Regions from separate parts of the Shewanella donghaensis genome, predicted to be linked through region 2. Evidence: riboswitches for the same ligand, from Rfam matches in the RefSeq annotation. Region 2 holds a riboswitch; the other holds the start of a gene.

Region 1 (12,364 bases), 140 kb from region 2:
GATAAACCAATTTTGCACTGCTCAGCTTGGCGAACAAATTGATAGCTCATTTGATGTAATCTGAGTGCTTTAAGCCGTTTGATTAACTCAGGTTGCTCGGCATCTTTGACAAGTACATCAATTAATTTTGCCGTAGCCAAGGAGCTAAATTCTCGCTGTGCACTGATATCATTTACCGCGACCCCATTCCAAAACGGTTGGCGCGGTACTGTGAGATTATTTTTGAGTTTAGAACCTAGCCCTAAATGCGGCATAAAGCAGTTCATTGCGACTGCAATATCAAGATCGTTGCCGCCAACACGTTGACCACTGTGGCCTAATACATCATCACTTCGATCGGTTTTATGTTGTAAATTAGGTCCCATTTTTACCATTGAACAATCGGTTGTACCACCGCCAACATCAACAACTAAAACAGTTTTATGGGATGTCATTGACGCTTCGTAATCCATTGCGGCAGCCATTGGCTCGAATAAGAAACTCACTTGCTCAAAACCTGCTCTTTTAGCGGCAGTTTCAAGAATAGCCTGTGCTTGTACATTACTCTTTTCGCCGCCAACCCCCTGGAAGTTTACCGGTCTGCCAATCACAGCTTTAGTAATCGGCTCGTTAATATGCGCTTTAGCGCGAGACATGACTTCAAGCATCATCAAGGTGACGATATCTTCAAATAGCGCGACTTGCTCTACCCTTAAGCCACTGGCACCCAAAAATGATTTTGGCGACCGGACATAGAAACCTTCATCGGGTAATTCTAAGTAAGCATCGATGGCTTCTGCGCCAACAAAAACCACCTGATCTTCTGGGTAGATATGTAAATCGTGCCGTACTAATCTTGCGCGGCTTAATTGCGCGGCTCGCAACTTGCCAAATTCGGGTTTTAGGTCATCTGCAATGCGATGATAAACAGCCTCAGCGATAAGTTCTCTATCCATGGCATATAAGGTCGAAGACAAGAAACAACTGTCACCATTAATTGGTACGAGTGTTACTTTTCCTTCTTGCTCAAAACCCACTGAGCAGTTTGCACTGCCGTAATCAAAACCAATAAACATTAACTTTCAACTCTATATTTCTAAATCAACGCTAAAAATAACATATGCTGATTAATAGATCTTATTCACTTTAGCAATAAACTATCTTTCGCCGTTAAAATCACCAATCTGTTTTAAAATTAATAGTTTTTGTAGTGATCGTCTTTCGAAATACGACCACAAAAAAAGCACCCATATGACGATGGATGCTTTCAATCTAATTTATAAAGTTAGCGTAGTTTACAACATTACTTAGCTTCGTTTTGAGCTTGCTTCAATGTTTCTTTGTGCTGACGTCTTTGTTTAATGACTTGTTTAACATCGCTACCGATATGAGCTTCACCACGTTGCTTAGCTAATTGAACTTGTCTTTCACGTTCAATAAAACGTTGACGCTGCTCATCTGACACACTATCAATACAATGTGGGCAACTAACACCTTGCACAAATGCCTCGGTTTGCATTTCTTCTTGGGTAATAGGCATACGGCATGCGTTACACTGATCGTAAATACCTTTTTCTAAATCGTGATTTACGGCCACACGATTATCAAATACAAAACATTCACCTTCCCAAAGACTTTGCTCTTGCTTCACTTCTTCAAGGTATTTTAAAATGCCACCTTCAAGGTGATAGACCTCTTCGAAGCCCTGCTCTTTAAGATACGCTGTCGATTTTTCACAGCGAATTCCACCAGTACAGAACATAGCCACTTTTTTGTGTTTCGCAGGATCGAGGTTTTCTTTAACGTATTCAGGAAATTCTCTGAAGGTTTCAGTGACTGGGTTGACTGCGTTTTTAAAGGTACCGATTTGAACTTCGTAGTCGTTACGGGTATCAACTAATAACACTTCTGGATCTGAAATCAGCTTGTTCCAATCTTGTGGTTTTACATAGGTGCCTACCACTTCACGAGGATCAATACCTTCAATGCCCATTGTAACGATTTCTTTTTTCAATTTTACTTTCGTGCGGTAAAACGGCATTTCATCATCAAATGATAATTTGCACACGATGTCATTTAAACCTTCTTGCGTTGCCAGCCAAGTCAGTAAGCTATCGATACCCTGCTGCGTACCGGCTACTGTGCCATTAATTCCCTCATTCGCGAGCAATAAGGTACCTTTAATCTCCTGCTGTTCCATATGCGCTAATAAAGGCGCTTTAAGTGATTCAAAATGTGGCAAAGCAACAAACTTGTATAATGCGCAAACGACAACTTGTGACATGAATATCTCCGCTAGCTGGAACTTAATTTCCAGTGCAATTAATAATAAAAAGTAAACTTGGCGACTAAAAAGGTGATACACCTCAAAATGCGGCGCAAAATTGTAACTTAATCACATATTCATAGCTAGTTATAGTGCTAGTTATAGCGTTAATTGTAATAAGTGAAGCCCTTATCATTAGGCCACCACTAAAAATATCTCACACAGTTATTGTAAATAAACATAGAATAACGCCATTCACTTTTCTCACTTTATGATAACAAACTATGTCTTCTGCCATTCTTTATACTTTCAGGCGCTGTCCATACGCCATGCGTGCTCGAATTGGATTACATTTATCCACTTTAAACCCAGAGGTTAGAGAAATCGAGTTACGCAATAAACCTGCAGAAATGATACAGGCTTCCCCTAAAGCCACGGTGCCCGTTTTGATTATTGAAAACCTCGATATCGATAGCTCAAAAGTATTAGAAGAAAGCATCGATGTATTGAAATATTCGCTATTAAATTACTCAGATAAAAATAGTGAATATTTATGCACTGATGAGTACTCGTTATTAATGAAGTCAATAACAGATAACAAAGCCATGGAACTGATTAGTTTAAATGATAACCAATTTAAGCCTTGGCTGGATAAATACAAATATGCCGATCGCTTTTTAGAACAACCTGAAGCGTTTTACCGCGAAAAAGCATGTGAATTTATTGAAGTTTTAGAAACTAAACTAAGCGAAAATAATCAATTAATTACTAGTTCACCGACCATTGCTGATTATGCTATATTTCCATTTGTTAGGCAGTTTGCACATGTGAATAAACCTTGGTTCCAACAAAGCCCGTATGTAAAGGTAAAACAATGGTTAGAACTGCACCTAGAAAGTGAATTATTTAAAGCGGTTATGACAAAATACCCTTTATGGTTAGATATGCCAGAGACGGTTACAAGACTAAAATAACAGCAATTAATCAATAATTGCTTATATAAAATGCGCCATGTCAAACTTTTGTATATTTATTCAAAACTATAATTGATAACAGGCATAAATATACGCTATCTTGTGTCACCTATAAGATGGATTTTATATTGATTTTACTGCTAATTTTCAAAATAGGATTAAGCTTAAATAAGTCTCTTAGTAGTAACCAAGGATGTAGACATGGAACAAATGGATTTGGTGGTTATACTCGTGCTGCTTTTAGCCGTTTTACATATTATGTTTTGCTATCGTGCAATCAACAGCGCGGCTAACATTGATAATATAAAACGCTTTCTTTGGGTTACCATAAGCCTAATTTTAGGGCCTTTGGGATACTACCTGTTTCAAAACTTACTACCTTTAGATTCTTTAGATCCTAGCGATTGAGTTTGTAAACGTCCCCAATAAATTAAACTAAAGGCTCAAAATGAACCTTTAGTTTATATTGATATTCTCATACCACAATCTTCAATTTTTTATTTCAAAAATCGTGCAAATTGACGGCCAGGCTTTAACGCTTTTAGTGGCGCTTTAACTGCTGGCGTACCGACATATAAAAAGCCGACTATCTGATCATCCAGACCTATTCCTAAGCCTTCATTAACAATTGCACTAAACGCAAAGTCGCCAGTTCGCCATACAGCACCTAATCCTAATGAGAATGCAGCTTGTTGCATTGCCATCGTGGCACAACCAGCTGCCAGTTGTTGCTCTAATAGAGGCACTTTGGGATGCTGCTGGCTTTTTGTTACAACAGTAATCACCATTGGAGCTCGGTGAGGCATGCCTTTCACTTTCGTTAAATAAACCTCATCAGCGCCTGTTGATTCTGCAGCCTTAACAAAAATGTCTGCCAAAGTATCTAAACCTGACTCTGTTGCAATAATAAATTCCCACGGCGTTAACGCCCCATGATCCGGCGCTCTTGCGCCCGCATTAAGAATAAAATCTAATTGCTCTTCACTAGGTGCAGGAAGTGTCAGTCGAGGTGTTGATTGGCGAGTAAGTAGTAGTTCTGAAGCGTCCAATTGAATGTCCCTGTCTTTCAATGCGTGAACCCATTAAAACAAAGGTTGCACGAGAATAGTTGAATACAAAATGATATTAACAAAAATCCCACATTAGAGTGGGATTTTTGTATGTAAAATTGAATAATGATTTTGCAGCTCAATTAAACAAAGACTTAAACAATATCTAAGCCTAATTTGACTATTTGATTAGCTTACACGCTTAGCTTAAACGCTTAGAAATGAAGTAATCGACACTGGTATAACGCCCACCGCCTAATACCACTAAAGCAAACAGCATAATTAAATAGGTTATAGCAAACTCAATACCGTTATTTAAAATCACGAAATTACCTGAACTGGTCAGCCATTCATAATTGCCATGTTGTTGTAAAATTGATTTTGCCGCTGCCAGTTTTTCAGCAGACTCGAGAACCTTGTCGTTTGCAAGCCACGAACTCGCATCAGCAATCGCTAACCAGCCATTATTGATATGCACAGCAAATGCTGCGACAAACATAGTAAACATCATCGGAATAGCCACTAATCGAGTAGCCAAACCAATGAGTAATAATGCTCCGCCAAATAGCTCTGTACCTGCTGCTAGCGCTGTCATTACTTCTGGCATAGGTAAGCCTAACCCCCAATCAGGATTACCAAACCACGCGGCGGTATCGCTAAAATGGGAAAGCTTATTGTATCCAGCTTGCATTAACACTGGCGCTAAATAAACTCGCAGCGCAAGTGGCGCTAGGCCTTCGATATGCTTCAGTAAATCTAAAAACTGTTGGTATAGTTTGACCATGGTAATTCCTTTTTATCTCATTATTAAATCACTAGACCTTAATACCAGCAGTTATATTTCATCGCTTTGCATCGTCTTTTACAGCTACTCGTTCATATCTGCTGATAATTCGTTTAAATCGACAATTAATTCAGCCACTTTTTTGTTCAAATGTCGGCGCTGTTTATCAGATAAACTGTTATTGATATCAATCATTAACTGCCCAAACAGTCGTGTGTTTTCATTAGCATTTTCTTGATATATTTCTGATTTTAGCTCGTCTGGTTGGGTCATCAATAAACGCATTCGTTGTTCAAATAATTGATGATCAGAGCGTTGACTTAAGGCTGACTCAAACTGTCTTAACCATTCAAGCCTGTATTCAAGCCACATATCAAGTGTCGCAAGCCGCTGTGCATTAAATAGTTTTATGAGCTGACGTTGTTCAGATGTAACATTACCGAGCCAATCATCAGTCCTATCAACCATTCTTTCATTGGCGTCTTCTAATAACTGTAGTTGAGTTTTGCCTGCGTACTTTGAATTTAATTCAGTGTTGTCAGTATTGAGCTGCTTTATAAACTCTTTAACTTGTTGATCACTGAGGCTAGTTAGGATGGGAAGTAAATCGGGTAACACAAAATCAAAGATACGAAACCAATGCGCTTTGGCGCCAGTAACCTGTTGCTGCCAAATTTCGGTAGTTAAGGTTTGTTGATTCACTGATGTGGAAAGTGCTTGTAATTGTGCACTGTAGCGCAACAATTCTTCTTGTTGATGCCAAATTAAAAACTTATCCAGCAGCTCATCAAACTGGGCTTGTTGTTTAGTATCCAAGGTGACGTACTCTTCCACCCGCCACTCAATCGCCCAGTCTAAAAAGAAGTAACTAAATTTGGTTGAACACCCTGCTAAAAAGATAACAAGTATTATTGGAATCAATGGTTTTTTCAACGACAATTCTCCTATCAACAGCTTAGACTTAAAACTAAATAGTTTTAAAACAACACTATTTTAGAATAATGGCGTTAAGGCACTAAAGATAGGTATTTATTGAATAGGTCAAAATATTGCTGCTGTGGCAATTGTGTATTGGATGCCATCATTAATGCCCAAGCGGCGGCATAAAGCCAAAAGCAATGACTCATTTCCCCAAGAAAACTGCTTGCTGTATCGGTCAAATTAGGATGTTGCTGCAAATACTTTGAGGTAAGTTCATCCGCTTGCTGCTGCGTTAATTGGTGTGTTACAACGACAGCGACTAAATCAAATAATGGATGACTGGCAGCGCAGTATTCAAAATCAATACATTGTAATTGGTCACCATCAAACAAAATATTATAGGGAGATAAATCTCGATGGCAAAATTGTGGATTAACTACACAAGCTTCTAATTGTACAAGCCATTCTTGCATGTCAGAGTGCTTTTGAGTGAGCATATAATAATGACTCAACCAAGTTTTAGCTTTAACATGAGTGCTGCTTGAATCACTTGACTGAATTCTTGATTCAGCCAATAACTGAGACATGGAAGCGGAGATATCCAACAATGACTTAGCGTAGTAATCCCACTGCTCGGTTACGGTAATTTGCTTTGGAGGTAAAGCTAACATCGATAACGGCGATAATAAATCTAATAAGTAGCTGACAGGATCATATTCACCAAATACTGAGGCTTGCGGGCGACTTGGATCTTCAAAGCGATATTCACCATAAAAACCTGCCCATTTAAACTGTCTCGAATGAACAAGTGAATCTAAAGGTGGATAAAAAGCTGTATTAATCGATTCACAGCTTGGAACGAACAGCGATTCATTGATGAATTTACTGAGGTAAAAATGTTTATCATCACTGAGCCAAATGAGTTCAGGTGCTCGATTTATCGCTTCCGTTAATCTCCAGCAAGTGACTTCGTTGCCGCGATCACACCATTGGGCATTATCTTGATTCACTCGTAACACCCAATCACTGTTACTCATAAAGTTACGATCGTTTTTAACTTTTCTGTTGTTTTCAATAGTACTGCAACTCTCAATATTATCCTGAAAGCCATTTTCACTATTGTTATCACTACCGCTTTCGCTATAAGGGGCTGACAAAACAATATGAAAGTTCTGATTGCTCAGCCCATCAGATAGCAAGTTAACTTGATGACATTGTTGATTAATGACTTCTACTAATTTTCTGGGCAGTAATGTTTTTAACACTAGTGGTAAGTACAGCCAAGGATTAAAGTCCGTCATCATTTATCCGTCTTAACTCGCAACCGCTAGGTCATGATAGCTTGATGTTTGTTGCATTTTCTTACGCCACATGAAGTAGCCACTTAATGCCATAAACACATACAAGATGAATAAACCAGATGTGAGCATTAGGCCTTTTTGGAAATATAAGTAGATAGATACAAAGTCTATTACTACCCAATACAGCCAATTTTCTAATACTTTTTTAGCCACTAAATAGGTAGTCATTATCGCAAAGCAAGTGGTTAATGCATCGATATAGGGGAAAGAGGCAGTAGTTTTTGTGGCCATGAAGTATCCCACGATTAGCGAGACTACAGTTGTAAAACCAATGAGCAGTAAATGAGTCTTAAGCGACCAACTGGTAATGACTAATTCATTGCCAGCACTATCTGTGCTGTTAGTCTGATGGGTTGAGCGCCATAACCAAAAACCATAAATAGCCATCGCCATGTAATACACATTAAGCACCGACTCCATCAATAATGATACTTTCCAAAACAACACCGTATAAATTGCCGTACTCGCAAATGCGGCAGCCCAACACCAAATGTTGGTTTTCATAGCTAATAGCAAATAAGCCATTGCAAGAATCACTGCGACGGCTTCCCAGCCTGTCATGACAGAGGCTTCCGTGATGGCAATTTGAACGGATTGAATAATCTCAGATAACATAATGATGGCTACTATGATTTTGAATGTATGTGAATGGTTATAAACAGTTATTCGGTGTGGCTTAAATCCAGCTCACCACCAATAAATTTACACACAAATACCGCTTTGCCCCACTTTTGATGAGCAGCTTCCATTTCAATGGCAAGCATAGACATCACATCTGCATACTCTCCGCATACTTGAGTCGCCATGGCATTGGTTTTTCTTTCAATATTTGAGTAACTGTCTACACGGCCAATAAACCACTTAATCGGGTCTAAATAGTTTTCATTGAACGGGTACATGCTGATTTCGGCAGTCAATTTCATGGAAATTCCTTAATCGAGGTAAAAATACTGCCACAGTTTATCAAAGTTTGAGATTAAAAAACTTATCAATCTTTTTTAAATCATGGCAGATTTTGATCGTTAAACATTGTTATTAATGATAAAAATATGACTACATAAATAACTTAACGCAGCATTTCTGCAACTACATAAACTTTACGTTTAACGTGATACCAAGTTGACGAGGATCACCATAACGAACATATTGCTTATCAGACCAATCTAAATCTGGCTCGTTTCCAAAAAAGAAGCCTCTCGTACCGTATTGCTCATCAAATAAGTTACGCCCCCACAAATACGCTGACCACATTTGAGTTTCATAACCTACTCGGGCATTAAATATAGTATAAGCATCTGATTTAGATTCGTTACTGTCAGAATAGTAGAAGTCACTTTTACCACTGGCATTTAGGTTAGTAAACCAACCTGAATCGCTGACGTAACTCATACCTGCGCTATAGGTAAACTTAGGAGCATGAGCTTGGTCACGACCACTTAAATCAACAATATTGCCGTATTTATCATTGTATTGATAATCGCCGTATGTCGCATCTAACCAACCTGCGCTGCCATAAAACTGAATGTTATCTGTTGCGTAGTATTTAAAATCGACTTCTGCACCAAAGTTTTCTGAACTACCGGCATTTTCGGTATAGAGAATAAATCGTTGTTGGTCTTCTGGATCTTGCTGTGATGCTGATACTTGTTGATCGCGTCTATCCATATAGAAAAAGGCGACGTTAGTATCTAACTGACCTTGCAGCCATGAAGATTTAAGCCCTAATTCGTAGTTATATAAAATTTCAGTATCAAATTCTTTTTTATCAGCTAGTTCTGGTGGTAGTGTCATATTAAAACCACCCGCCTTGTAGCCTCTAGCCACACGAAAATACGCATTGTGATCTTCATTTAATGCTTTAGATAAGGCTAAATGACCGCCCCACATACTTTCTGTTGGCGAGAACTCATCGCCATTTGAGTCAGAATACTCACTTTCGCGGCGCTCTAGACGAACGCCGGCAGAAAAGACATAGTCATTGCCAAACTGGGTATCTGTTTGAGCAAATATGGCATAGTTAGTCGCTTCGTATTCTGATTGTAATACTTCATCAGGCCAACCGTTGTACTCAGAATATAGATCATTGTCTTCTTGCAAGTTCATGCCATATAAACCAACAAGCCAATCAGTCGAGTCTGAAAATATTTTGCCCGCTTCATTTGAACTTATACGGAATTCTTGAGAAATAGTCTGGCGTTCGCCCTTTTTGTCCCAGGTGTAATCATAAACGCAAGGCTCTGTGCCAATAGCATTCCAATTGTCATCGTAAGCAGCACACTGCTTAGACGCCCAGTAATCAGGATTAGCCCAGTCGCCATCGTAGTTATGATGATGATCAGTATTGGCAAATGAAGTTAATGAAGTCAGCTCAAATTTGTCAAAACTGGTAAAAATAGCTTTTAAGCCTGCACCTGTGGTTTTTTGCGCATCGACACCTGGCGCATCAGTAATGGTTTCAAAACCATTATTATCTAACGTCCAAGCATCATAGCCATTATCAAAATTGGCGTGTAATAAAGTTAAATCAAATTGAACGTCATCAGAGGCATACCAACGCAATTTAGCCCGAGCAGTGAACTCGTCACGGGCATTAGTATCTTCACGTTCTAGGTAAGTATTATCGCGGTAACCGTTTTGAGAATGTTGCTCTAAAGAAACACGGTAAAGTAATTTACCTGAGTCGGTTAGCGGACCAGAACTAAAACCTGAGAAAGTTTGTAAATCATCATCACCCATCGACACTTGAGCGCCATGCTCAAATACATCGGTAGGATCATTACTTTTTAAATAGATAAGACCCGCTAAAGCATTGGCACCGTATTGAGTCCCTTGAGGACCTCTAAGCACTTCAACTTGTTGCATATCGTACATGCTAGACACCATGCCTATGCCTGATAAATCGATATCATCAACAATGAAACCAACAGAAGAGTTAGGTGCACCTTGATACTCTTCTTGCTCACCCACACCACGAATTTGGAAATACTTAGGACGAGAGCTACCACCGGACCAGTTGAAGTTGGCAATAGAGTTTAAGACATCTTCAAAATGTTGCGCCCCTTCATCTTGTAGTTGTTGGCTGTCGATGACGGTAACACTTGATGGCACTTTATCTAGCGCAATATTACTAAAGTCAGCGTTGACAACAATCACTTCCATTTTTTCAGCATTTGGCGCAACTCGCTCAATATTTTCAGTTTGAGCGACAACAGAAGTGGATAAAGCAGTAAGAATGGCAATCGCTAATGGCGATTTAGATTTGATAACAAACATAGGACCTCAAATAATAATTTTGAGATCCGGCAAGCATAGTGAATTATTGGTGTGCATCCATGACAATATTTTTAGCAATGCAGCCTATTCCTACGCCGGTATTAGCCGGATCAGGTTCTAAGGGTTCGTCTTTATAGACATCTCAGTTTATCGCAAACGATAAACACCCCTTGGCGACGCGGATTATAAACTATCAATCATTAGTGCGACAGCTTTACCGCGTACTTTTCATTAACTATTTAAGTACAAATTTATATCAGCTAGATTATTTAACTATTAGCTAGAAAGATCCTATAAACATTAAATACTAGAAAGTCAGCACTAATTGGAAAATGCTTTTCTAACATACACTTCAAAGCGGGTCGCATTTGCATTAGGGGCAACTGAAGCCACCTGTATTTGTTGCATCCCATGTAACTTTACTGATTTCCAACTATTGCCTTCATCTTCAATGGTAAAGCCGCCTACATCGTACCAGGTGAACTTGTATTGAAGCCTTAGATCTGTTGATACCTGACTTTTAATTAAGGCAGAGCCTTGCAACAAGTCTGACTGGGTCCGCACCTTTACTTGCTCCACGGCCACTTCTCGTGCGAATGAGTTGTTATCCACTCTCACTTCCCCCGTTGAACTGGCTGATACGCCAGCTGTGTGGTTCGCACATGCAGATAACATTAATGCCAGCGATACAATGACTACCGATAGTTTCATATGTTGTTCCTTATTGAACTTCAACATTAGTTGAACTTAAAATTAGTTTAACGTGAGAGAAGTACCAAAACCAGACTTCAGCTCATCAGTTTCGATGGCCATGATTCAATGATGGCAATATCAATTTTTACTGTTCAAGTCATTTACTGCTCAAGCAAAAAGTGCGCTCTTGCTGTCGCAATTAATTGCTTTCTGTTTTTCTGCCAACAGTTGATACTTACATTGGCAACGCGACGACCTTGTCTGGTGATTTTACATTCCGCAAACGTATCTTGATGTAGGCCTGCACGTAAATAATCAATTGAAAAATCAATTATTTTTGGCACTTTCTTAGCTTGCATAAATACCATTAACTGAACAATCGCTGACATTTCCATAAAACCAGCAATGACACCACCGTGAATAGCGGGCAAAATTGGATTACCAATATTGTCATCTTTTGCAGGAAGCTTAAACACCATTTCATCACCAAAGCGATCAACACTCATGCCGATAAACTGGGTGTAAGGTACTTTAGCTAATAGATAACTATAGTCATTTAAATCAATTGCACGCTTAACGACATCATGAACCTTTAAGTCATCAACTGACACTGTCGCATTTTCTAGCGTATTAGCTACTGGATGATTGAGCGCATTTTGTTTATTGGTTGGTGTTGATAGCGCTTTCCCATCTAGCTCGTCAGGGTTTCCCATTAAAGCTTGTCGAAATTCCTCACCCACCATTTCAGGGCTGATACGCATAAATGAACCAACAGCATGGGCAATAGGATCATCAATACTGTCTTGATAAGCAATCGCACGAGTAAAGGCAACATTTGACGATAAACGATAGCACTCAGCAAATGCATAAAGTGGCTTATTAGGCTCAGCAGGCTTCATATAATCGACTCGCAAATCTAATGTCGGCGATATTTCTAACGATTTATATTTCTCGAGAATGGCGCAAACCACCGATGTACCAGATGCGGTATCAATGATGGTCGTCACCACCCCACCATGGATAACACCGGTATCAGGATCGCCAATGATATCTTGGCTATAAGG
Region 2 (12,364 bases):
GCGGAACTCGAATCTGGCTTTTGATAATGCATTATCTCGAATTTGTGCACCTGGATGTCCTTTAGCAACATCGGCAGCGTGAGCCGCAATCTTATAAGCAATAAGGCCTTGTTTTACATCTTCTTTGTTCGGAAGTCCTAGATGCTCTTTAGGCGTGACATAACACAACATTGCTACGCCATACCACGCCATCATTGCAGCGCCGATACCAGAAGTGAAATGATCGTAACCCGGGGCGATATCCGTCGTTTGAGGGCCTAATGTATAGAATGGCGCCTCATCACAATGGGCCAATTGTTTTTCCATATTCACTTTAATCAATTGCATCGGCACATGACCTGGGCCTTCGATGATCGTTTGTACATCGTATTCCCAAGCAATTTTAACCAATTCACCTAAGGTTTCTAACTCAGCAAACTGTGCTTCATCATTGGCATCTGCAATACTACCAGGACGCATACCATCGCCTAATGACAGTGATACATCATAAGCTGCGCATATTTCACAAATATCTCTAAAGTGTTCATATAAAAAACTTTCTTTATGATGACTTAAACACCATTTAGCCATGATTGAACCACCACGAGAAACGATACCCGTTAAACGTTTGGCTGTCATAGGGACATAACGAAGTAATACACCTGCATGGATAGTAAAGTAATCAACGCCTTGCTCAGCTTGTTCAATCAAGGTATCTCTAAAGGTATCCCAATCTAAATCTTCCGCCACACCATTGACTTTTTCGAGTGCCTGATAGATAGGTACTGTGCCAATAGGTACTGGAGAGTTACGGATAATCCATTCACGGGTTTCGTGAATATATCGACCCGTAGACAAATCCATTACGGTGTCAGCGCCCCATCTCGTTGACCAAACCAATTTTTCAACTTCTTCTTCAATTGAAGATGTCACAGCAGAATTACCAATATTGGCGTTAACTTTCACTAAAAAGTTACGGCCAATGACCATAGGCTCAGCTTCTGGATGATTGATATTTAAGGGGATAATGGCGCGACCGCGGGCAACTTCATCACGCACAAATTCTGCCGTGATAGGCTGGCCAATGTGAGCCCCAAAAGCTTCACCTGGCGCTTTTTGAGTGAGAATTCCCTCAGTAACCTGCTCTCTTGCTAAATTCTCACGGATGGCAATATATTCCATCTCAGGCGTGATAATACCTTTGCGAGCATAGTGCATTTGAGTAACACACTGACCTTTCTTTGCTTTCTTTGGTGTGACCAAAGCTTCAAAGCGTAAATGATCTAAACCATCATCAACTAGTCGTTGTTGGGTAAAGTCAGAACTAACAGCATTGAGCTGCTCGGTATCTTCACGCTCTTCAATCCATGGTTGACGAAATTTATTAAGACCTAATCTAACGTTGATATCGGCATCAGGATCTGAATATGCGCCGGCGCAATCATAAACTTTGAGCGGCGGATTTTTTTCTGTAACAGGTTCATCATCACTACCACCAACAATAGTATCGGCTTGATGAATTTGGCGCATGCCAACTAACAAGTCTTTACGTGACCCGGTTAAGTAAATTTTCTCGGAATTTGGGTGTTGTAACGGTTTTAGGGTATCAATAAATGCTTGCGCTTGAGCGCGGGTTTCACGACGATTTGACATAAGCAACCTCAAAATAAAAAAATAGAGTTGCTTGCCTGGAGAATTGTTGATGACGAGCGAGTTAAAATCAACTCTGTAACTCACCATAGCAATTACATTTGTGGATGTGATTAAACGTTTACAAAATAAAATAATGCAACGACACAAGAAGTGAGCAAAATTTATTTTGTATTTAGCTAGAAAACACACACATAAGTGACGTTAAAAAATTGAATTTAAAGGCACTATTTTGTAAAAACTAAGCAAATTAACTGCTTGTTTCCTTCGCAGGTTTTAGCCTGATCAGGTTCAACGGATCCCGAATAAACGGTCTCAGCCATAAGGCACTCCGACAAGATGGCTGCAGTATAGCCAGCTTAATTAACAAAATACAAGTTTAATATATTCAATAGAAAACTTTGGCAATCTAAATAATTCATATATTAAGCACCTGTATTTAGACGATTTGGTTTATTTAATTTGACAATAACCCTTACTGACATCAATTAATTTATTGTATAAGAATAGAATAATTCATATTTAGAATAAGGTTATTGGGTAACAAAAACTTGATGCAGTTGAAAAAAGCAATTTAAGGCAATTGGACTTTTGATAAACGATGTTCGATTGCTTTGTTTAGCGCCCTTTTCATTTTGCCACTATCACATGGTTCGGCAAAACCTAACCCTTCAGCATGCGGGTTTATCTGTGTTGGTAAGGGAACGACTCGATAGCAAGTCTCACCTAATTTAACGATTCTATTCGGATCTAAGCGGTGATTAAGCGTGGTGGGTTGACGCTTATCTTCTATGAGAATTAATTCTATATCGTCCATTTCCGGCGTGAGTTCACTTACACTCGCGCCACTCGATGAAGTCGCATTATGAGCTTGTTGTGAAATAAGCTCGATCACTTGTTGTTGGTTATATTGATTCACAAAGGAATGTGAAGCTGAGTTTAAAACTGAAAAATGTTCAATTGCTAACTCACTTTCACCAAGTTCACTAAACGTTTTTTGATTAAAAAAATGTTCATTACTGGCCTCTTTATCTTTCTGCAGATAAATACTGTCAACTGATGACCAATCAAACTCTGTGACTATTGATGTTTCTTCAAACGTTAACGCCTTTTCCATTTCAGGCAGTAGAATTGGTTTTGTTGCCGCCTTTTGTACTTCAATTTGAGCGATTGGCTGATCTAACAAAACTTTGGTTGGAAGTTGCTCATTTTGAGGAATGGTTTCTGTAGTTTTAGTTTCTGGTTCTTGTGCCTTTTTGATTACTTGTTCTTGTTGCTGCTTTGAAGAAGCAGGCTTTTGTTCAATAAACGGTTGGTTTTCTGATAGCTGTTCTTTAGTCAGTTGCTCGTTAGATAGCTGTCTAATTTGTTCAGCCGTTAAAAAGTAGGCCTTTATTTTTGTCGAGTTATCTATTTGCTCACTCAAGTTAGACAGACTTTTCTCGTTACTGACTTCGACAAAATGCTTTACCGTATTATTAGCAAGATTCAATAGGATAATCAGCACGACAATATGTAGCAATGCAACAAGCATTGTTGATGGGGAAGTTAATAGCTTTTTTACGATAAAATGGCCATTAACAAACGAAGATTGGCGCTGTTGACTGTTTTGCTCTTGCTGATCGTCAATATGACATTGAGTCAGCGTTGCAGGTTCAACAGTATCTACGGCAGGAAATATCAATGCATCCGAGGAGAAATCAATTTGTGCGGTTTCTTCGGAAGATTTTGTAGCAATTAATGTTTTAACAGGTAATGAGACAGAATCTTCACTGTATATCGGTTCATCGATATGATCGTCTTCGAGTTCTACATTACATACATCACTGTTATTAGTCATTATTTGCGCCTCCTGTCGCTATTTAAAAGCTCATGCTCCTTATGTACTATCTAGCTTATCACTTGCTTTGAGTTTTTAGCATGGCTATAAAACTCACAATATAGATAACAACAATTCCAATAAGTTCCCTTATTCACTCATTGTCACTGCTTCTCTCGTAAATAAAATCAGCGAGTTAAGCTAGAATAATTATTTAAGCTTACACGTGTACGCTAAAGTTATAGCCTATATTATTTTTAGCTGTTAGACTCATTCTAAATCGCTTAACTAGGCCGTACGCAACTATGTCACTAGAGTTAGATGCTAATCAATCATTAGAAACTACACCGATAACTAAGCCTGATTATGGTGTTATTGAAGAACGTGCCAACAGCATCACTCATGGTATTGGTGTCATTGCAGGTCTCGTTGCCTTAATAGCTATGCTTATTAAAGCTAATGGCCAATTAAACTTAACTGAAACCATTGGTGTAGCCGTTTATGGTCTAAGTATTGTGATGCTATTTCTGGCATCGACCTTATATCACTCAAGTAAAACACCTCTATGGCGTAAGCGTTTTAAAATGGCAGATCATTGCGCTATTTATACCCTTATAGCGGGCACTTATACTCCACTCATGCTTATCAGCCTTGAAAGTGAATATGCTTCAATTATTCTGACGGCAGTATGGATGTTAGCCCTAGGGGGAATTGTTTTTAAAACCCTCTTTATAGGTCGCTTTAAAGCATTGAGTGTCATTCTTTATTTAGTGATGGGCTGGCTCTGTGTCACCATAATGAGTGACTTAATAAAAGGCATGAGCGACTTAGGCTTTAACCTATTGTTGGCTGGTGGCGCTTTTTATAGCATCGGGGTAATATTTTATGTTAATAAACGTATTCCCTATAACCATGCTATTTGGCACTTATTTGTACTCGCTGGCGCTTTGTCCCATTTCTTGTGTGTTTATCTGACCGTTATTTAAACTGCTGATGTAATTGTATGTCTCTCTCATACAAATATGGGGGAGACATGGTTACTATCCAAACAAACTGCAACTCTAGATCTATCTTCAGCTTACAAGCTACACTAAACTACCTTAGACATTTCATCACAATAGATTTGAGCTATCGTTTATAAATGGAAAATCTGAGCCCTAAACAAAGAATTTGGTTCATTGTAAACATGATCCCCGCAGGCAATGTATTAGCTTATGGCAAAGTTGCCGATCTCGCTGGTTTGCCTGGGCGAGCTAGATATGTCTCAAAAGCATTAAAAGATGCCCCACCACATTTGGTCTTACCTTGGTATAGAGTGATTAATAGCCAAGGTAAAATTTCTTTTAAACTCAATACTATTCATTTCCAAAATCAACAAGAACGACTAAGATCTGAAGGTGTTGAAGTGAACAAAGGTAAGATTTCACTGTCGAAATATGAATGGCGACCAGATTTGGCAACCTTGGTTATGTCTTTACCCTTTTAATACAAGTTTTGGTAGGTATTCCTTTGATTAAAAAAATCACTATTTTATTCGCAAATGTTGTTTTATTTTCACTATCTCAAACAGCTATTGCCGCTGATGAAGCTTCCACTCCTACTTTACCACCTAGTGATCACAGTACAGATTATCTTAAGCCGTTAATCCCTCATTCAGCAGAATATCGGGTTTTTTATGGCAGTATTGAACTGGGTAAAGCACGCTTTCAATTACCTAAAAGTGATAATGGGTATTACAACTATCGATTCGACAGTGACGTCAGTCTATTGATGCTATCTGATGTACGTAACATAAATAGTGAATTTCAATTAGAAGACGGAGAATTAAAACCCATCCGTTATATGAGTAAACGCAGTGGCACTGGCTCAGATTACACAGAACAAACTGTTTTCGCTCCAGGACAAGACGTTATTCATACTATATATAAAGACGAACGTGAAAAATTACCTTTTGCCAACGACATTTTTGACCCATTAGTTTCGCAACTCCAATTTAGAATGGATCTTTACCATAACCCAGACTCTTTGAAATATAAGATGGTAAAGGAGAAAGAGTTAGATGATTATGAATTCAAAGTAGTGGGTAAAGAACAAGTCATTATAGATAGTGGTACTTACCAAACCATAAAGATAGAAGTGGTGAGAAAAAGTAAAAAGCGCCAAACATTTTTCTGGATGGCGCCTGATTTAAATTACTTGCCTGTGCGCTTAAGTCATTTTTCAAAAGGCAGTAAACAACTCGATATTAAATTAGATAATTACCACATTGAGCAAGCAATAGAAAACGATACAGCTGTTTCACATAATCAGTAGGTGTTAACTGTTAATCAGTAACTCACCTTGTCTGAATAGCTTCCATTCACCCGGCTGTAAAATATGCCACTGTTCATTTTTAGTCAGTGGTCTAGTCGCAATAACAGTCACGACATCATTGGGTGTCGTTTCTTTATTGAAATCAATCACCACATCAGTATCGATGAGTTTAGCCTTACCAAACGGGGCTCTGCGGGTGATGTAACATAAATTATTGGTGCAATAGGTCATTAAATCGACACCATCACTCAAGATCATGTTGAATACACCTAATTCACGAATTTCATCTGCAATGGTCGCTATAAACTCAAATACCTGATTCATGTCATCTGGTGCTTTATCGCCAAACTCAACTAACACTTGTTCCATTATCCAACAAAATGCTAATTCACTATCAGTGTCACCAACAGGCTGAAAGCGGCTTACATTGAACTTGTTTTGATAGTCTGACAGTTGTCCATTATGTGCATATGTCCAATAGCGTCCCCACAATTCTCGGGTGAAAGGATGGGTATTTTCTAACGAAACACAGCCACGATTGGCTTGACGAATATGGCTAACAACTATCTCACTTTTTATTGGGTAAGATTTAATTAGCTTAGCAATATGAGATTCGCTACTGGGACTCGCATCTTTAAAAGTACGACTGCCTTTGCCTTCATAAAAAGTGATCCCCCAACCATCTACATGTGGTCCAGTAACGCCACCACGTTCAGCTAAACCTGTGAAACTAAACACAATATCTGTAGGAATGTTAGCGCTCATCGCTAGTAACTCACACATTAAAAAAGCCTTAAAGAGTTGAATTAAATTAAAATTTTATCTTATGCCTATTGTACCTAGTGCAAAATAAATTTGGGACTTTTATTGATCAATTAATTTTAAACAATTGTTTGAAAAAACTTGTAATCATCTTCAGTTCAGTTTAATTTTATGTGATACAGGTCTGACCACACTCAGTTCTGTGAATAGGATCATTAATTTGTAGGCGTTCAATATTTGGATGCTTTAAGGAGAAAGACAGTGGAGACACTTATTTGGATCATCGCCATGATAGCGGTACTCGGCGCAGCGACTTATATGCGCGTATCACTATTGACGGCAACCATTGCCGCTGCAGTTGTTTTGCTTGTTGGTAGCGTGTTGAACATTGTTGGTAGTTTAGCCTGGATCGTATATATCGTTTTAGCTCTGCCATTAAATGTAAAATCATTTCGTCAAAACTTCATTTCTCGTCCACTGTTAAAAGTATATCAAGGCATCATGCCTGAAATGTCTTCTACTGAGAAAGAAGCGATTGAAGCGGGTACAACCTGGTGGGAAGCAGATTTATTCGCAGGTAATCCAAACTGGAATAAACTGCATAACTACCCTAAAGGTCGATTAACTGCAGAAGAGCAAGCCTTCTTAGATGGTCCAGTTGAAACAGTATGTAAAATGCTTAATCAACATCAAGTTTCTCATGAACTTGCTGACCTTCCACAGGAAGTTTGGCAATACCTAAAAGACGAAGGTTTCTTCGCCATGATCATCAAGAAGAAATATGGTGGTCGAGAGTATTCAGCCTATGCACAATCGTGCGTTTTACAAAAGCTTGCTGGTTTAAGCAGTGAATTGGCCTCTACTGTTGGTGTGCCAAATTCTTTAGGTCCTGGAGAATTATTGCAACACTATGGTACTGAAGAACAGCAAAATCATTACCTACCACGTTTAGCAAAAGGTCTTGAAGTCCCTTGTTTCGCACTCACTAGCCCAGAAGCTGGTAGTGATGCTGGCGCAATCCCAGATTTTGGTATTGTTTGTAAAGGAGAATGGGAAGGCGAAGAAGTGTTAGGGATGAAACTAACATGGAACAAGCGCTATATTACCCTCGCCCCTGTTGCAACAGTACTAGGTCTTGCATTCAAATTACGCGACCCAGACAGTTTACTTGGCGATACTGCTGACTTAGGTATTACTTGTGCCCTTATCCCAACAGATATTGAAGGTGTTGAAACTGGCCGTCGTCATTTCCCACTAAACTGTATGTTCCAAAATGGTCCAACTCGCGGTAACGAAGTATTCGTACCATTGAGTTTCATCATTGGTGGGCCAGCTATGGCAGGTCAAGGCTGGCGTATGCTCGTTGAATGTCTATCTGTAGGGCGTGGTATCACTTTACCTTCAAACTCTGCTGGTGGTGTTAAAACAGCTGCTCTTGCTACTGGTGCTTATGCTCGTATCCGTCGTCAGTTCAAACTACCTATCGGAAAATTAGAAGGTATTGAAGAGCCAATGGCACGAATTGGTGGTAACGCTTACTTAATGGATGCGGTTAGTTCACTAACCACTGTCGGCATTGGTCTGGGTGAAAAACCCTCTGTTATCTCTGCCATCGTTAAGTATCATTTGACTGACAGAATGCAAAAATGTGTTATCGATGCCATGGATATTCACGGTGGTAAAGGTGTGTGTCTTGGCCCAAATAACTATTTAGGTCGCGGCTATCAAGCAGCACCGATTGCGATTACAGTTGAAGGCGCAAACATTCTAACCCGTTCGATGATTATTTATGGTCAAGGTGCAATTCGCTGTCACCCATATGTTTTGACGGAAATGGAATCAGCTTTTGATACGACATCAGGCCAAGGCTTAAGTAATTTCGATGCCGCTATCTTTGGGCATATCGGCTTTGCAATGTCGAACTTTGTCAGAAGCTTCTGGATGGGTGTGACATCTAGTCGTTTCACAAAATCACCATATAACGATAAAACAAAACGTTATTACCAGCAGATGAACCGCTTTAGTGCCAACTTAGCCCTACTTTCTGATTTAGCAATGGCAACATTGGGTGGCAATCTAAAACGTAAAGAACGTATTTCAGCACGTTTAGGTGACTTATTAAGTCAACTCTATCTCGCCTCAGCTACGCTTAAGCGTTATGAAGACGAAGGTCGTTTAACTGAAGATTTACCTTTAGTTCAGTGGGCTGTTGAAGATTCTCTGCATAAACTGCAAACATCTTTAGATGATTTATTAGATAACTTCCCTATGGGTCTTGGCTTTGCATTACGTGCTGTCATCTTCCCATTTGGACGCCCTCTTAAACGTCCTAGTGATGTGTTAGATCATAAAGTGGCTAAGATTATGCAAACGCCATGTGCTAGTCGTGACCGTCTTGGTAAAGGTCAATTCTTAACACCATCAGAGCATAACGCTGTGGGTATTCAAGAACAAACACTACTTGATATTTTAGCGTCTGAGCCAATTTACGACAAAGTATGTAAAGCTGCTGGTAAGCGTTTACCCTTTATGTGGTTAGATAAAATTGCTGCAGAAGGTAAAGCACTGGGTGTACTTAGTGATACTGAAGTGGCCTTACTAGAAAGAGCTGAAATCGGTCGAATGAAGTCAATTAATGTTGATGATTTTGATTCTGAAGAGCTTGAAGCGAAAGTTGCTTCAGTGGCTAAGCAAGTTGAAGCAGCCTAGCCCTAAACATCTGTAATAAAGAGGGAAAGCATTCGCTTTCCCTTTTTTTGTCTGTGAATTATTAATGTTTTTCTGATATAAAACTTTGAACACTAAAACCAAAACCGAGTTCAATACCACAACTAGAGGTTAGGTTTAGGGTTAGAGTTAGCTAATTCAACCTTCTAGCCCAATTACCATCATGCTGACTATCACACGCTGCTTCGCTATCTAACACAATTTGATCACGTGATATATTCATTGATACTGCTTGCAAATGATGTTGAATCGCTTGAATCATAAACTCATCTTGTTTCGCTAATCTAACAGCGGTAATCTCTGATTCCTGGCTAAAGACACAGATAACCTTCAATGATTTTGGGAACGCATCATAATTTACTTTATGTGTTAACCATTCAAAACCTTCACATTCATTCAAAAATAGGTCACAAACAAGCGTTAGCTGTTCACGAATTTGATTATCCCGTTTCTTATCTGTTTTCTTCATGACTAATACACAACCTCTAACGCAATTTGGGTAAACTCAAAAGCTATCTGATAAGTATACAGACATAAAAAAGCCAGTTGCGACTTTATGCAACTGGCTTTCATAGTAATGTTAATCGCTTTTGGCTATTTTAACTCTTGCTCTAATTTTTGCGCTATCGCTTCTGGAGAGCTACTGTTTTTAGCAAAAATACTATAAGCCACAGGTATCACCAATAAAGTGAATATCGTAGCCAGTAAAATACCCGATAACACCACTACGCCAATAACAAAACGAGTTTCTGAACCTGCACCGCTAGACATCACTAACGGAATAGCACCTGCTGCGGTGGTAATACCCGTCATTAGAATTGGGCGTAAACGCTGGGTTGAAGCTTGTATAACAGCTTGCTCAAATTCAACGCCTTTGTCTCGTAGCTGATTAGCAAATTCAACGATCAAAATGCCATTTTTTGCCGCCAGGCCCACTAGCATAATGATACCAATTTGACTGTAGATATTAATACTTTGGCCGGTAAACCATAAGCCAATTAATGCACCTAATGTGGCCAATGGTACGGTAAGCATAATCACCATTGGGTGCACATAGCTTTCAAACTGCGCAGCCAATACTAAGAAAACGATACCTAATGCTAAAATAAACACAAAGTACATTGAGTTACCTGAACTTTGGTAATCCAATGACTGACCTTTATAGCTAATAACAGCTTCAGCGGGTAGATAAGTATCAGAAACTTCATTTAAGTAATCCAACGCTTCACCTAGACTATACCCATCCGCTAAATTAGCCTCGATAGTAATTGCCCGCATACGATTATAGCGATTTAACGAACTTGCATCGGCAAACTCTTCTACCGTTACTATATTCGATAATGGAACCAATTCACGCGTTCGCTCTGATCTAACATAAATGTTTTCAAGGTCTGTTGCGGTGTTTTGATTATCTCTATTTCCTTCAATAATCACATCATACTCTTCACCATCACGCATAAATGTGGTCACTAAACGAGAACCTAACATTGATTCCAATGTACGACCTATATGAGATATTGAAACACCTAAATCTGCTGCCCTATCTTTATCAATATTAACTTTAAGCTGAGGTTTGGTTTCCTTATAGTCATGATCAAGACCTGTTAGCATCGGATTTTCTGACGCTTTTTCGATAATAATGTCACGCCACAATGCTAGTTCTTCGTAGCTTGGACCGCCTAAAACAAACTGCACTGGCTTACCGACTCCTCGGCCAAAAGCTTGGCGCATTATAGGGAACGCTCTTACACCGGCTAAATCAGCAATTCGGCTGCGAATATCAGTAATAATTTCATTTGCGGGACGTCGATCTGCCCAATCTTCTAGCACAATAATGGCCATGCCATTCGAAAAATCAGCAGAACTACCAAATGAACGTGGGGCACGGATCAATAAGCGTTTAATATCACCGGAATCCACCAAAGGCATTAAGCGCCCTTCAATTTCATCCATGTACTTTTCAATATATTCAAAGCTTGCACCTTGCGGGCCATTGACCACTAAGAACATTGAGCCCCTGTCTTCTTGAGGCGCAAATTCTTGTGGAACCTGTTTAACCAGATAGCCACTAAGGACAAATGCAGCAATGACAATGGCACCAATATAATAGGGTTTCTTGATAGCACTGACTAAGCTTGCTCGATAAATATTTGATAATTTGGCCATGACAGCATCAACTTTACGTACCAACCAAGAACTTTCACCTGCAGGCTTTAGTAATTTTGAACACATCATTGGGCTGAGCGTCAAAGCAACCAAGCTAGAAAACAGCACTGCAGCACTCATGGTTACCGCAAACTCTTTAAATAGCTTACCTAAATCACCTTCTAGGAAGGTAATAGGCATGAAAACGGCTATTAATACCAATGTTGTAGCAACAACAGCAAAGGCGACTTCACGAGCGCCAAGATAAGCGGCTTTTAAAGGGGAATCGCCCTGTTCTATTCTCCGATGAATGTTTTCAAGCATGACAATGGCATCATCAACCACCATGCCGATTGCCAGTATCATCGCCAGCAAGGTCAATAAATTAATGGTGTAACCCAACGAATACAAAACAATGAATGTACCCATTAACGATACCGGAACCGTCAACGCAGGTATAAGCATGGCTCGCACGCTACCAAGGAATAAGTAAATTACAATAATCACTAGGATCATGGCAATAAACAACGTTTGATAAACTTCCTTAATAGAGGCTTCAATAAATACAGAGCTGTCGTAAGAGCGCTTTATCTCCATACCCGCTGGCAATGTTGGATTAATTTGATCAACTAACGCATTGGCGCCGCGAGCAACATCCAAGGTATTGGCTGTTGATTGCTTTGAAACACCTAAGCCAATCATTGACTCAGTATTACCACGGAACATAATTCGTTCTTCTTCAGAACCAATTTGAACTTTAGCAACATCACCCAGCTTAACTAAATAACCATCATCACCCTGAGTAATTACCAAGTTGGCGAAGTCTTCTTCAGTTCTAAAGCTTCTATCTACCCTTACGGTAAAATGACGTTCTTTAGATTCAATTGAACCTGCTGGTAATTCGACGTTTTCGGAGCGCAGTGCAGACTCAATATCGGCAACCGTCAATTTACGTGCGGCCAACGCTTG

The links. Region 2 has a riboswitch for thiamine pyrophosphate ahead of thiC (phosphomethylpyrimidine synthase ThiC). Riboswitches for the same ligand answer to the same signal wherever they lie in the genome.
Region 1: another riboswitch for thiamine pyrophosphate. It lies ahead of FPK91_RS01390 (TonB-dependent receptor); the one in region 2 lies ahead of thiC (phosphomethylpyrimidine synthase ThiC).

The regions. Positions count from the first base shown of each region.
Region 1 is NZ_CP041783.1:335,248-347,611, reverse strand. Features, by position in the region: gene yegD (molecular chaperone) at 1-1,055, opposite strand, end outside; gene trhO (oxygen-dependent tRNA uridine(34) hydroxylase TrhO) at 1,283-2,263, opposite strand; gene FPK91_RS01430 (glutathione S-transferase) at 2,530-3,219, shown strand; gene FPK91_RS01425 (hypothetical protein) at 3,421-3,627, shown strand; gene FPK91_RS01420 (NAD(P)H nitroreductase) at 3,717-4,268, opposite strand; gene FPK91_RS01415 (HvfX family Cu-binding RiPP maturation protein) at 4,471-5,058, opposite strand; gene FPK91_RS01410 (DUF6279 family lipoprotein) at 5,137-5,985, opposite strand; gene FPK91_RS01405 (phosphotransferase family protein) at 6,060-7,277, opposite strand; gene pnuC (nicotinamide riboside transporter PnuC) at 7,287-7,949, opposite strand; gene FPK91_RS01395 (YkoF family thiamine/hydroxymethylpyrimidine-binding protein) at 7,997-8,257, opposite strand; gene FPK91_RS01390 (TonB-dependent receptor) at 8,421-10,607, opposite strand; TPP riboswitch at 10,677-10,788, opposite strand; gene FPK91_RS01385 (YcfL family protein) at 10,929-11,318, opposite strand; gene FPK91_RS01380 (PaaI family thioesterase) at 11,462-12,364, opposite strand, start outside.
Region 2 is NZ_CP041783.1:478,889-491,252, reverse strand. Features, by position in the region: gene thiC (phosphomethylpyrimidine synthase ThiC) at 1-1,632, opposite strand, end outside; TPP riboswitch at 1,875-1,973, opposite strand; gene FPK91_RS02040 (hypothetical protein) at 2,204-3,469, opposite strand; gene trhA (PAQR family membrane homeostasis protein TrhA) at 3,754-4,434, shown strand; gene FPK91_RS02030 (MGMT family protein) at 4,590-4,934, shown strand; gene FPK91_RS02025 (DUF3108 domain-containing protein) at 4,958-5,761, shown strand; gene FPK91_RS02020 (class II glutamine amidotransferase) at 5,765-6,544, opposite strand; gene fadE (acyl-CoA dehydrogenase FadE) at 6,785-9,232, shown strand; gene FPK91_RS21035 (Fis family transcriptional regulator) at 9,384-9,719, opposite strand; gene FPK91_RS02005 (efflux RND transporter permease subunit) at 9,845-12,364, opposite strand, start outside.